One region of the Streptomyces sp. NPDC048606 genome, then DNA from elsewhere that is predicted to be linked to it. Evidence: riboswitches for the same ligand, from Rfam matches in the RefSeq annotation. Region 1 holds a riboswitch; each other region holds the start of a gene.
What was found. Region 1 has a riboswitch for cobalamin ahead of AB0D01_RS16985 (ABC transporter substrate-binding protein). Riboswitches for the same ligand answer to the same signal wherever they lie in the genome.
Positions count from the first base shown of each region.

Region 2: another riboswitch for cobalamin. It lies ahead of AB0D01_RS27125 (ABC transporter substrate-binding protein); the one in region 1 lies ahead of AB0D01_RS16985 (ABC transporter substrate-binding protein).
Region 3: another riboswitch for cobalamin. It lies ahead of cobN (cobaltochelatase subunit CobN); the one in region 1 lies ahead of AB0D01_RS16985 (ABC transporter substrate-binding protein).
Region 4: another riboswitch for cobalamin. It lies ahead of AB0D01_RS02975 (ribonucleoside-diphosphate reductase subunit alpha); the one in region 1 lies ahead of AB0D01_RS16985 (ABC transporter substrate-binding protein).

Region 1 is NZ_JBEZIB010000013.1:157,079-160,200, reverse strand. It holds gene AB0D01_RS16985 (ABC transporter substrate-binding protein) at 1-971, opposite strand, end outside; cobalamin riboswitch at 1,468-1,605, opposite strand; gene AB0D01_RS16980 (AbfB domain-containing protein) at 2,358-3,122, shown strand, end outside.
Region 2 is NZ_JBEZIB010000028.1:26,121-29,242, reverse strand. It holds gene AB0D01_RS27140 (GMC oxidoreductase) at 1-409, opposite strand, end outside; tRNA gene AB0D01_RS27135 (tRNA-Trp) at 637-710, shown strand; gene AB0D01_RS27130 (VOC family protein) at 801-1,232, opposite strand; cobalamin riboswitch at 1,404-1,538, shown strand; gene AB0D01_RS27125 (ABC transporter substrate-binding protein) at 1,572-2,567, shown strand; gene AB0D01_RS27120 (iron ABC transporter permease) at 2,564-3,122, shown strand, end outside.
Region 3 is NZ_JBEZIB010000001.1:460,579-463,700, reverse strand. It holds gene AB0D01_RS01860 (cobalamin biosynthesis protein CobG) at 1-1,001, opposite strand, end outside; cobalamin riboswitch at 1,693-1,850, shown strand; gene cobN (cobaltochelatase subunit CobN) at 1,883-3,122, shown strand, end outside.
Region 4 is NZ_JBEZIB010000002.1:194,431-197,552, forward strand. It holds gene AB0D01_RS02975 (ribonucleoside-diphosphate reductase subunit alpha) at 1-1,458, opposite strand, end outside; cobalamin riboswitch at 1,602-1,737, opposite strand; gene AB0D01_RS02980 (GNAT family N-acetyltransferase) at 1,779-2,291, opposite strand; gene AB0D01_RS02985 (YbdD/YjiX family protein) at 2,513-2,710, opposite strand; gene AB0D01_RS02990 (carbon starvation CstA family protein) at 2,707-3,122, opposite strand, start outside.

The sequences.
Region 1 (3,122 bases):
GGGTGGATCTGGCGGGCCAGGGACTCCACGGCCGACGGCACCCGCACGCCGAGCACGGTGGACGACAGGGGAAGCACCGCGAACCGCTTGTTCCTGATCGCCGGTACGTCCTTCAGCGCCGGGTTGGCCAGCAGGAACCGCTTCTTCTCCTCGACCGGCTGGTCGCCGTACTCGTAGATGACGATGACTTCGGGCGCGCGTTCGGCGACCTGCTCGAACGACACGTCACCGAAGGCCTTGTCCACATCGGCGAACAGGTTCACCCCGCCGGCCCGCTTGATCATCTCGTTGCCGATGCCCTTGCCGCCCGCGGTGAAGGCGGTCTTGTCCCCGCTGTCGTAGACGAACAGCTTGACCGGCTCCACTCCGGTGAGCTTGGCCTCGACGGCGTCCAGGGTGCCGTGGAGCTTCTTCACCTGCGCCTCGGCCCGGTCCTGCACGCCGAAGATCTTCGCGACGCCGCGGACCTCTTCGTCCATCGCGGCCATCGTGACGGGGCCGGTGGGGCACTCCTCGACGTTCAGACGGGTGTTGACGCCGGCCTTGGCCAGGTTCTCGCGACCGCGTCCTTCCTTCTCGTCGAAGGTCGTGGCGAACCCGCCGTAGACGAAGTCCGGTTCCGCCTCCAGCAGCACCTCGGCGGACGGGTACTCCTTGGACAGGACCTTGATCCTTCCGTAGGCGGCCCGGTAGTCGGGCAGGATCGCGTCGTCCAGATAGCCGGTGCCCACCATCGACTTCTCGAGACCGAGCGCGAGCATGACCTCGGTCGCGTGCTGGTTCAGCGACACCGCCCGTTGCGGAGGCCTCTGGTAGGTGGTCGTCACGCCGCAGTTGGACACCGTGACCGGAAACCCCGCGGCCGCCGATCCCCCGGAGGCCGGTCTGTTCGGCGTGGGGCTCCCACAACCGGCGACCGGCACCGCCAGGCTCAGAGCCAGCAGCAACGACAGCCGACGCTTCGTCCTCATCCAGTGCTTCCTCTCACCGCAGTTGATCGGACGGCCAACGCACGTCATGGAGTCGGGTGGAGCGGATGCCTCGTGGTGGGCATGGAGGGATACCGGCCACCACGCCCTGCAAGCTCTCAGCAACTGCGGGGGTTGTGCAACAGCGCGGAGAGACCGGCAGGGGCGCACGGATGCACGGCAGGTTGTGAGTCGGATCGAGAAGTCGCGGGCCGAAAGAGAGCCGCCGGCACGGCCCTGCCGTAGGTCAGGTGATCGGCGCACCCGCATCGCCCGGTGTCATCGGCTGATCGACATCCGGGGCAAAGGGCCACGCCCAGCTGCGAGACAGAACAGCAGTGAAGCCGGAGGTGGCGGTCGCCGGGCGGACCAGGAGCGAGCACATGGGAAACCTTTGCGGGCGGGCGAGGTCCGGGCGCGCCCGAACCTCCCGACCCGCGCGCCGCGGCGCGAAGGCGGGATGACCCCGGGCTCCACGCCGCAGACCGTGACGGAGGGAAGCGAAATACGACCGGGCGGCGGGCATTCCGACTCACGACACCCTGGCGGGCGGCGCACACGGTTGCAGGTCAGCGCCGGAATCCCACCGGCTTCCCCCGCATCACACGGCATGGCGACAGCACCCGGCCTCGACCGGGTAGCCGCATCGTACGACCCAAACCCGGCCGGACGAAAGCGCGTTCGGGAAGTTTTCCGCTCATGAGGGACCCACCGTGCCGGATCACCATTTCGGCCGATCCCATCCAAACCAGAGACCGTCCTGACGGCGACCGCGCCGGGGGCCGCCCCTGTGACCTGACAGATTACGGAGTCGGTACGCACCGGCGACCAGAAGTCCGTCGGGCGAGAGTGACCATGCGCTCGACCCGGGTCCTTGTGCTTCCCACCGGGCATCCGCAGGAAATGGGAACCCTTCCCTCCTCTCCTGCGGCGAGGGGCGCGGGCCGGCCCGCGGGCCGAATCTCACGCTGCGTCGCCGTGGAGTCCTGTTAGGGTCCATGATCACCGACCTGACCAGTCGGTACCGCTCTGCCGGGAGCAGGCTGACCACCCTCCCGTGACGAGAGCACGACCCACGCCTCGTTCCCCGGAACGAGGCGTCACACCACGACCACGGGGGCTTTCTCCGCACGCCACGCGTGCGTTCCGCATTCCACTTTTCCGGTTCCGCGCGGGCCGGATCTTCCACACACCCGGCATCGCGCGTACCGGCGGTGCCGTCGTTCACCGTTCCGTCATGCCCGGCCATCCACCGGAACCGTCATGCCGCGTCGAGGGCCGTCCTTGGCATGCCGACGTGTCTCACGAAGACCTTCCACGCCCTGTTCCACCGGCCTCCCGCCCGGGGCCGGAGCACGCCCATTCCCTACGAATGCGAGCCATCGAACCATGAGAAGAACCACGATCTCCGGCGCCCGCGGCGGCGTCGTCCCCCGCCTCGTCATCGGCACCACCGCCGTCGCCACGGTCCTCGCGCTCGGTGTTCAGACGTCCGTGGTCGCGGCGCCGGCGCCCGAGGAACGACAGGCGGCGTTCGCCACGGCCGTGGGCACCACCGAGGCCCAACGCGTCGACGCGGCGGCCGTCGTCGGACTCGACCCGACGCCCGACGTACTGCTCCTGAGCGACTACGACTTCGTCCACGCGCTGTGGCGGAAGGCCGGCGAGGCCGGTGAGCGACGGGAGTCCGTTCGCACCGCGGCCGAGCGGGCCATGGTCGGGGCGGTCGCCGCCGACCTGGTCACGTTCGTCGTCACCGGCATCCACGAGGCCAACCGGCAGGACCAGCAGCGCGAACGCGACAAGGCGGAGGCCGAGCGGGTGGCACGGCTGGCCCGCCAACAGGTGCTCACCGTCATCGGCATCACCCCCACCCCGGAGCTGCTGGCGCTCAGCGACGACAACTTCGTGCGAGCCGTCCTGCGGCACGCCGCCTCGGGCCCGGAAGTCCGCGCCGCCGCCGCGAAGGCACTCGCCGAGGACCAGGCGGCCTGGCGCGAGTTCATCGTCAACGGCGCGCGTGAGGCCCATCGCCGCGACGTGGCGCGCGAGTTGGAGGAGATCGCCGAGAGGGACCGCAAGGAGGCGGAGCTGCGCAAGAACCAGGCGGCCCGCAAGAACGTGGCCGCGCTGTTCCGGGTGTCGATGACCCAA
Region 2 (3,122 bases), on a different contig from region 1:
TCGGCACGTCCTTGTCGATGGGGAACCCGAGGAAATTGCTGAGCGGGGCCTTGGTGCGGGTGCGCAACCAGTACGAGCGGTAGTCGGGTTTGGTGGTGTTGGCGAAGATCTTGCCGTCGTTGCCCGGGGTGTCCCAGGCCATGCCCATCTCGATCAGGTGGACGTCGACACCGGCCTGGGCGAGCCGCAGCGCGGCGACCGAGCCGCCGTAGCCGCTCCCGATGATCAACACCGGGACCCGGACGCCGGAGCCGATGGGCGAGTCCGCGGCGGCGCCGCTGGTGCGCGCCTGGGCGGGGGTGGCGTTGACCGACAGCGCCATGGCCCCAAGAATGGAACCAGTTCCAGCTATGAATCCACGTCGGGAAACACCCTTGGATACCTTGCTGTGCAGGCTTTTGTCACTCATGTGACCTTCCTCACTCTCGGCGGAGTGAGAACAAGTTCTACTGTCGATTGCCTGGTAAGTCACTACACGCGGCGCGGTAACTTGTGGCTGGTTCCGCCTCCTGGTTCACCCGGTGCCGAACCACCGCGACCGGCTCCCTCGCCGCGCGGGCGATCCGAATTCCCTCGCGTCCACCCCCGAATCGAGTGGATCTTCGGGCCGCGACGTGTCATCGTTGGTCCCACCGAAGGGGTGTAGCTCAGCTGGTCAGAGCAACGGTCTCCAAAACCGTAGGCCGCAGGTTCGAATCCCGCCGCCCCTGCCCTCGTGAACCGCGCGTTCACGCCGAACGCCCGGGTGAGAGGACCCCTCTCACCCGGGCGTTCGCGTTGCTGCGGCGTGGGAACGAGAATCAGCAGAGGCAGAACTCGTTGCCCTCGATGTCCTGCATCGTGATGCACGACTCGTTGACGCCATCAGCGCGCTGCGTCAGCACGTGATTCGCGCCGAGCGCCATCAGCCGTGCGCATTCGGCCTCTAGCGTGGCCAGGCGCTCGTCACCCACGAGCCCTGTGCCGACCCGCACGTCAAGGTGCACCCGGTTCTTGACGACCTTGCCTTCGGGAACCCGCTGGAAGAGCAGGCGCGGACCCACACCCGAGGGGTCGGCGCACGCGAAGTAGATCTCGTCCTCGGGCGGCAGCGAGCGGTGGTGCTCCTCCCACGTGGCGAAGCCCGCCGGGACCGCCGGTACGACGTACCCCAGGACCTCACACCAGAAGGCGGCGAGGCGCGCGGGCTCCGCGCAGTCGAAGGTCACTTGGAAGTGCTTGATCGTTGACATCGGCGCACGATAACAGGGGTCCTGCCCATCTCCCCTGGGCGGGTGGATCCACACGTCGCCGGGAGGACGGCCCCCGCGAGCGGCAGCCGCCGGCGCGGGCCTTCCGGCGTACCGGGGCGCGTGCGCGCATCGGTGTAAGGGGTGCGGGTGGGGGGCGGGGGTGATCGGGAGGTCTGGCAGACTGGTCGCGTTGTCCCAGGCTGCGCAGGTCAGGAAGCCGGTGTGAATCCGGTGCGGTCCCGCCACTGTGACCGAGCCCCCTCCGGGGTTCGGGAGTCAGACACTGCCGCGCCGCCTCCACTTCGACCGGGGACGAGGATCCCCCGGAGAGGCTCCGCCATGTCGCGTTCCCGCGCCGCCCTGCGCGCGTTCCTGCCGCTCGCTCTGCTCATACCGCTCGCCGCGTGCTCCGGCTCGTCCGGGAAGTCCGACCCGACGGCCGGTGAGGCCCCGAAGGCCGCGCCCGGGTTCCCGTACACCGTCACCAACTGCGGGGTGAGCACCACCTACCAGGCCCCGCCCCAGCGTGCGGTGACCATGAACCAGCACGCCACCGAGATCATGCTGGCCCTCGGGCTGCAGGACCGGATGGCCGGTACCGCCTACCTCGACGACTCGGTCCTGCCCGCCTACCGGCCGGCCTACGACAAGATCAAGGTGCTGGCACGGGAGTACCCCTCGAAGGAGGTGCTCCTCGGCGCCAACCCGGACTTCGTGTACGGCGGTTACGCCAGCGCCTTCGACAAGGGGCAGGGCCGCGACCGCGAGGGCCTCGCGAAGTCGGGCGTCAACACCCGCCTCAGCGTGGAGTACTGCACCCAGGGCCCGGTGGGCGTCGGCCAACTGAAGACCGAGATCGGCGAGGTCGCGCGCACCTTCGGCGTACCCGAGCGCGGCGACGCGCTGATCGCGGACGAGCAGCGCCGCATCGACGCCGTCACCGCACGCGTGAAGGACCGCACCCGGCCGTCCGTCTTCGTCTACGACTCGGGCGAGGGCTCCGCCTTCACCTCCGGCGGCAACGGCATCGGCAACGAGATCATCTCCCTGGCGGGCGGCACGAACGTCTTCGCCGACCTGAACGACACCTTCGGCGACGTCCCGTGGGAGAAGGTCATCGAGCGGGCGCCCCAGGTCGTGCTGATCTACGACTACGGCGGTACCACCGTCGAGGAGAAGAAGCGCCGCCTGCTGAACGACCCGGCGCTCGCCTCCGTCCCCGCCGTCCGCGACCGGAAGTTCGTCGTCCTGCCGCTGTCCTCCGCCGTGCTCGGCGTCCGCGTCGCCGACGCCGTCGAGTCCCTGGGGTCCCAGCTGCACCCCGACGCCGCGTGAGGCGGCGCCGAACCGCCACCGTCCTCGCCCTGCTGACCGTCGCGCTCCTCGCCTCGGCCGTCGCCGGCCTCGCCCTGGGGCCCGTACGGATCCCCCCGGGGCAGGTGCTCGACATCCTGCGCGCCGGCCCCGGGCCCGGCGGCGGGGCCTTCGGCTCCATCGTGTGGGACGTACGGATGCCCCGGGTGCTCCTCGGAGCGGTCGTCGGCGCGGGGCTCGCCGTCTGCGGCACCGTGCTCCAGGCCCTGGTGCGCAACCCGCTCGCCGACCCCTTCCTGCTCGGCGCCTCCTCGGGCGCCTCGGCGGGAGCGGTCCTGGTCATCGTGTTCGGCGCGGTGGGGATCCTCGGCGGGGTGGGCCTGCCCCTCGCCGCCTTCGTCGGCTCCCTGGTCGCCCTCGTCGCCGTCTACGCCCTCGCCCGACGCGGCACGACCATGACCACCGGACGTCTGATCCTCGCCGGCGTCGCCGTCCAGTACGTCCTGTCCGCCTTCACCAGCCTGATCCTCGTCCTGTCCGCCCAGCCCGACCAGGTCCGCTCCGTGCTGTTCTGGA
Region 3 (3,122 bases), on a different contig from region 1:
ACGCGGGCGGCGGCGCCGGATCCCGCGCGGGGCACGACGACGCTCCGCCAGGGGGTGACCCGCAGCCCGCCGGGGGCGCCGTCGGTGTCGGGGGCGTCGGCGGCGGCTTCGGCCAGGATCCGCCACTGCGCGGAGGTCGCCCGGCCGAGCGGGGGCAGTACGCACAGCGACCCGTACCTGCCGGCGGGGGCGCCCCAGGGCTTCGGCGGGGGCGCGTACGGCCACGCCGGGTGCACCGGCGCGGTCGCCGCGATCCCGGCGGCGGCCAGCCGTTCGGTGAACCGGGCGGTGTCCGGGGCGTGTTCGGCGGGGAGTTCGGCGACGCGCCAGGCGCGGGTGCCGGCGGCCTCGGCGGCGTCCAGGAAGTACAGGGCGGCGAGCAGGGCCGCCCGGGGCGCGTCCGCCGCGGCCACCTTGACCGCGTCGGCGGCGGCGCCGAGGCGCACCAGCGCGCGGGGGGCGTGCGTCGCGTCCTCGGCGCCCGCCGCCCGGCCGAGCACCGTCACGTCGGGGTCCAGGGCGGCGACGTCACCGCGCCCGTCGTCGAGGGCGAACAGGAACCGGCCGGACAGGGCGGCGGCCCGGCTGCTCGCGCACAGCAGCCGGTCGAGTTCCCGCACCCACGGCGCCACGTCGGGGCGGCCGTCGTCGAAGAGCCCGGACAGCGGGGTGGCGACGATGTTGCGGACCCGCTCGTGGCTCGGGGCGGGCAGCAGCCCGGCCCCGTCGAGGACCTCGGCGAGCCCGGCGCCGCAGCCGTCGGGCAGGCCGCGCAGTTGGACGTTGCCGCGCGAGGTGAGTTCCAGCCGGCCGTCGCCGAAGCGGTCGGCGGCGAGGGCGAGGGCGAGGGCCTGCGCGGTGGTGAGCAGCCCGCCGGGGATCCGGACGCGCGCCAGGTGCCCGTCGTCCGCCGCGTGCAGGCGCAGTGCGCCGGGGCATGCGTCACCGCGGTCCCGTATGACGGGTTCGTCCCGCGGTGCGGCGGAGGGGGGCTGGGGCATGGCCGCGAGCATACCCACGAATCCGGCGCCCCGACCTGTGGCCGTCGCCACCCGGCCCCGCGCCCCCCGACACCCACCACCACCCCACCCACCGGCCCGAACCCCGCTCCCGCACCCCGCGCCGCGTCCCGACCGCCCGGGCCCGGACCGCGCCGCGCCCCCGGCCGCCACCGCGCCCACAGCTCCCCCGGCCCCGGCACGGCCCCGCTCCCGCCCCGCGCCGAGCGAAGCCCCGGTCCCGTGTCCGCCCCGACCCGGACCCCGCACCCGGCACGTGCCCGCCCCCTGACCCCGCCGCACCCCCGGCCGGCGCCCCACCGCGCCCCACGGGCGCCCGCCCCGAGCGGAACCCCGCTCCCGCCCCGCGCCGAGCAGGACCCCCGGACCCGCGCCCGCCCGGGCCCGAACCGCGCCGCGCCGCCGGCCGCCACCGCGCCCTCGGGGCCCCCGGCCCCACCCCGTTCCCGCCCCCGCGGCCGGCCGTCCCACCGCGCGGTTCGGCCCCGCCCATCGGCCCGGATCCCGCCGGGACCCTTCCGGCGCCGCCTCCACCGGGCCCCGCGGGCAGCCGCAGGCAGCCTCGGCACCGGCCTGCGGGGCGTTTGCGCCGCGTTCCGGCGGGCAGGGCCTTCGCGGCGGGACCGTCGTGGATCCGCCTCCCGACCCCCACTGCCGACCAGGGGCCCGGCCCCCTAAGATGACCTTCCGACGGGCCGCTCGGCCCGTCATCGCCGAGGACGGCGACATGGGAGGAAGCCCGGTGAGATTCCGGCGCGGTCCCGCCACTGTGAATCCCGCGGAACGCTCCGCGGGGTGAGTCAGGAACTCCCGCTGTCCTCACTGCCCGGGGCGCGGAAACCCCGAGGAAGGCCTGCCGCCGCATGATCCTGCTGCTGTCGACGTCCGACACCGATCTGCTCAGCGCCCGCGCCGCGGACGGCCCCGTCCCGTACCGGTTCGCGAACCCCTCCCGGCTCCCCCTCGACGACCTGCCCGGTCTGCTCGACGGGGTCGAGCTGGTCGTCGTACGCCTCCTCGGCGGGCTGCGCGCCTGGCAGGAGGGGCTCGACCTGCTGCTGGCCGCCGACCAGACCCGTCCCGTCGTGGTCCTCACCGGCGAACAGGCCCCGGACGCCCAGCTGATGGAGGCCTCCACGGTCCCGATCGGCATCGCCGCCGAGGCGCACGCCTACCTCGCGCACGGCGGCCCCGCCAACCTCGACCAGCTGGCGCGCTTCCTCTTCGACACCGTGCTCCTGACCGGCCACGGCTTCGAGCCCCCGGCGGCCTCCCCCACCTGGGGTCCGCTGGAGCGCACCGCGCCGGCCGACGCCGCGGGCCCCGAGGTCGCGGTGCTCTACTACCGCGCCCACCAGATGAGCGGCAACACCGCCTTCGTGCACGCCCTGTGCGACGCGATCGAGGCGAAGGGCGGCCGGCCCGTCCCGCTCTACGTCTCCTCCCTGCGCACCCCCGAGCCGGAGCTGCTGCGCGCCCTGGAGTCCGTCGACGCCGTCGTCACCACGGTCCTCGCGGCCGGCGGCACCCGCCCCGCGACCGCCTCGGCGGGCGGGGACGACGAGTCCTGGGACGCGGGCGCGCTCGCCGGCCTCGGCGTGCCGATCCTCCAGGCGCTGTGCCTGACGGGTTCGCGCGGCACCTGGGAGGAGAACGACGAGGGCCTGTCCCCGCTCGACGCCGCCACCCAGGTCGCCGTCCCGGAGTTCGACGGCCGCCTGATCACCGTCCCGTTCTCCTTCAAGGAGATCGACGAGGACGGCCTCCCCTCCTACGTCGCCGACGCCGAGCGCGCCTCCCGCGTCGCGGGCATCGCCGTGCGCCACGCCCGCCTGCGCCACATCGAGCGCCGCGACAAGCGGCTCGCGCTGGTCCTGTCCGCGTACCCGACGAAGCACTCGCGCATCGGCAACGCGGTGGGTCTGGACACCCCGGCCAGCGCCGTGGAGCTGCTGCGCACCCTGATCGCCGGCGGCTACGACTTCGGTCCCGTCGAGGAGATCCCCGGGCTGGTGTCGGGCGACGGCGACGACCTGATCCGCGCCCTGATCGAGGCGGGCGGCCACGACCAGGACTGGCTGACCGAGGAGCAGCTCGCCCGCA
Region 4 (3,122 bases), on a different contig from region 1:
GCGGACGGTCTCGTCCAGCCGCTCCCAGTCGATCTCACCGGTCTCGGTGAGCACGAAGGCGCCGAGGTTGACGGAACCGAGGTTGCAGACGGCGGTCTCGCCGTCGTTGGTGACCTCGATGATCTCGGTGCAGAGGTTCGAGGAGTGCACGACGGTGCCCGGCTCGGCGGTCTGGTTCGCCGTGCGGTTGGAGGCGTCCTTGAAGGTCATCCAGCCCTGACCGGTCTGCGCGAGGGTGCGCATCATCCGGCCGTACAGGTCGCGGGCGGGCATGGTCTTGCGGGCCAGCCCGTCCGCCTCGGCCTTGCGGTAGGCGGCGTCGAACTCGTCGCCCCACAGGTCGACCAGCTCGGGGACGTCGGAGGGGGAGAACAGCGACCAGTCGGCGTCGGCGTTCACGCGGCGCATGAACTCGTCCGGCACCCAGTGGGCGAGGTTCAGGTTGTGGGTGCGGCGCTGGTCCTCACCCGTGTTGTCGCGGAGCTCCAGGAACTCCTCGATGTCCGCGTGCCAGGTCTCCAGGTAGACGGCGGCCGCGCCCTTGCGGCGACCGCCCTGGTTCACGGCCGCGACGGAGGCGTCGAGGGTCTTCAGGAACGGGACGATGCCGTTCGAGTGGCCGTTCGTGCCGCGGATCAGGGAGCCGCGGGCCCGGATGCGCGAGTACGACAGACCGATGCCGCCGGCGTGCTTGGAGAGGCGGGCGACCTGGTGGTAGCGGTCGTAGATCGAGTCCAGCTCGTCCAGCGGGGAGTCCAGCAGGTAGCAGGAGGACATCTGCGGGTGGCGGGTGCCGGAGTTGAACAGCGTCGGGGAGGACGGCAGGTAGTCGAGGCGGCTCATCAGCCGGTAGAGCGAGGCCACTTCCTCGACGGCCTGGACCGTGTCGTTCTCGGCGAGACCACAGGCCACGCGCAGCATGAAGAACTGCGGGGTCTCGATCACCTGACGGGTGATGGGGTGGCGCAGCAGGTAGCGGCTGTGCAGGGTGCGCAGGCCGAAGAAGCCGAAGCGGTCGTCCGCGCCCTCGGCGAGGGCGTGCTCGACGAGGGAGTTCAGCCGGGCCGCGTGCGCGGCGACGAACTCGGCGGTGCGGTCGGCGATCAGGCCCTCGCGGTGGCCGACGGCGACGGATTCGGCGAAGGAGACGGAGCCCTGGCTCGCGGCCTCGTCGGCCACGGCCAGCGTCAGCAGGCGGGCGGCGAGGCGGGAGTACGCCGGGTCCTCCGAGATGAGGCCGGCCGCGGCCTCCGTGGCGAGCCCCCGCAGCTCGGCCTCGTCCGCGACGGAGCTGCGCCCGCGCAGGGCGGCGGCGGCGACCCGGCCCGGGTCGGTGTCGGGAAGGTCGGCCGTCAGCTCGGTGAGGGTGCGCAGCAGCGCGGCACCGGGGCCCCCGCCCTCGGTTGCGGCTGCGGGCTGGTCGGACTCGGCGCGCGGTGCGGCAGGCGCGATGGTCACGGGGGGAGCTCTCCCTCGCTCGGCCCGGTCATCGGCGGGGCGGGGCGCGAGCGGGCGCACGCGGGCGCGACGGATCGCGACACACCGCATGGCGTCCACCGGCCCAACCGCGAGGCCCGGACGTGGTCGGCACCCGGATCGGTCGAGCCGGGCGCGCTGTCGGCAGGTCCTCGGACTCGCGAGTACACCGAAATGGCATACGTCATACCGTTGCGGGACAGTTCCGGATTCGCACCGGATTCCCCTGCGGCGACAGCAGCCATGAGCATACATGTGGGGGCGCCCCGATGCTGTAGCCCCCACATGTTGTGTCGGCGCGGCTACTGCTCGGGGGCGTACAGCTCCAGGGCGTAGGTGAGCAGGGGCACGGTGGGGACCGGGGCCCAGTCCCGTTCGGGGGTCCGTACGAAGCCCAGCCGCTCGTAGATCCGGTGCGCGGCGGGGCTCTGGGCCTGGGTGGAGAGCACCAGTCGGGTGACGCCGTCGAGGGCGCGGGCGCGCCCGATACAGGCCCGCACGAGGGCCTCGCCGGCGCCCCGGCCGCGTCCGGCGCGGGCCACGGTCAGCATCCGGAACTCGGCCTCGTCGGGCCCGGCGATGTCGGCCATGCGGCTGCCGGGCGGGGCGAAGGTCACCCCGCCGAGCAGGACGCCGTCCAGGGTGGCCACGAGCACCTCGGCGTCGGCGGCCCGGCCGGCGACGTCGCGCAGCGCCCGCTCGTAGGAGTCGTCGGTGTTGCCGTCCAGGAGGCCGTCGTCGAGGTAGGCCCTTGCGGTGATGTCGCCGAGCTCCGCGTAGTCGGCGGGCTCGGCCGTTCTGATCACGATGTCCATGCCGTCGAGTGTGCGTCAGGGGCGGCCGGTCGCGGGGGCCTGGACGGCGGGGAGCGGCCCGGGACACGGCCTCTGAGGCGGCCCCGGAGACGGTGCGGGGGGTCGTGCGGCGTGGCGTTCGCGCGGCGGGGCCCCGCCGCCCCGGGTGGGGGCGGCGGGGCCCTGTGGCGGCCCTTCGGGGCCGTGCGCGTACCGTCCGTACGGCGTGTGCGGACGGCCGCTCAGCAGCAGCGGAAGCCCTCGCGGGGGTCCGCCTCGCGGGCGTCGGTGCGGGCCCGTTCGAAGGCCCGACGGGTCATGACCTCGGCCTCGGGGTCGTGTGCGCGGGCGTGGGCGACGTAGCGGTCGTAGGCAGCCTCGCCCGAGAACTCCCGAACGAAGAACCGGGCCTTCGCCAGTGCCCCGCGCACCCCGCTCACGCGACCGGTTCCTTGACCCGGCCGCCGCCCCCGTCGAGGCCGGCGGCGGCGAGTTCGGCCTTCTCCTCGGCGGTGGCGATCAGCCCGGCCGGGGCGACGATCTTCGACTCGGTCCACGGCACCTCGGACAGGCGCACGGAGGCCGGGTCGGCGATGGCCTTGAAGCAGGTCCGGGCGGCGTCCAGCAGCACGATGACGATCAGCACGGCGAAGAGCACGGACAGGACGCCGTCGACCGTGGCGTTGGTGACCACGGTGTGCATCTCGTCCATGTTCTTGGCGGGCGGCAGGACCTTCCCGGCGTCGATGCCGCCCTGGTACTTGTCGCGCTGGGCGAAGAAGCCGACCTTCACGTCGTCCGAGAAGATCTTCTGGTAGCTCGCGGTGAGGGTGACGGCCACGTCCCAGGCCA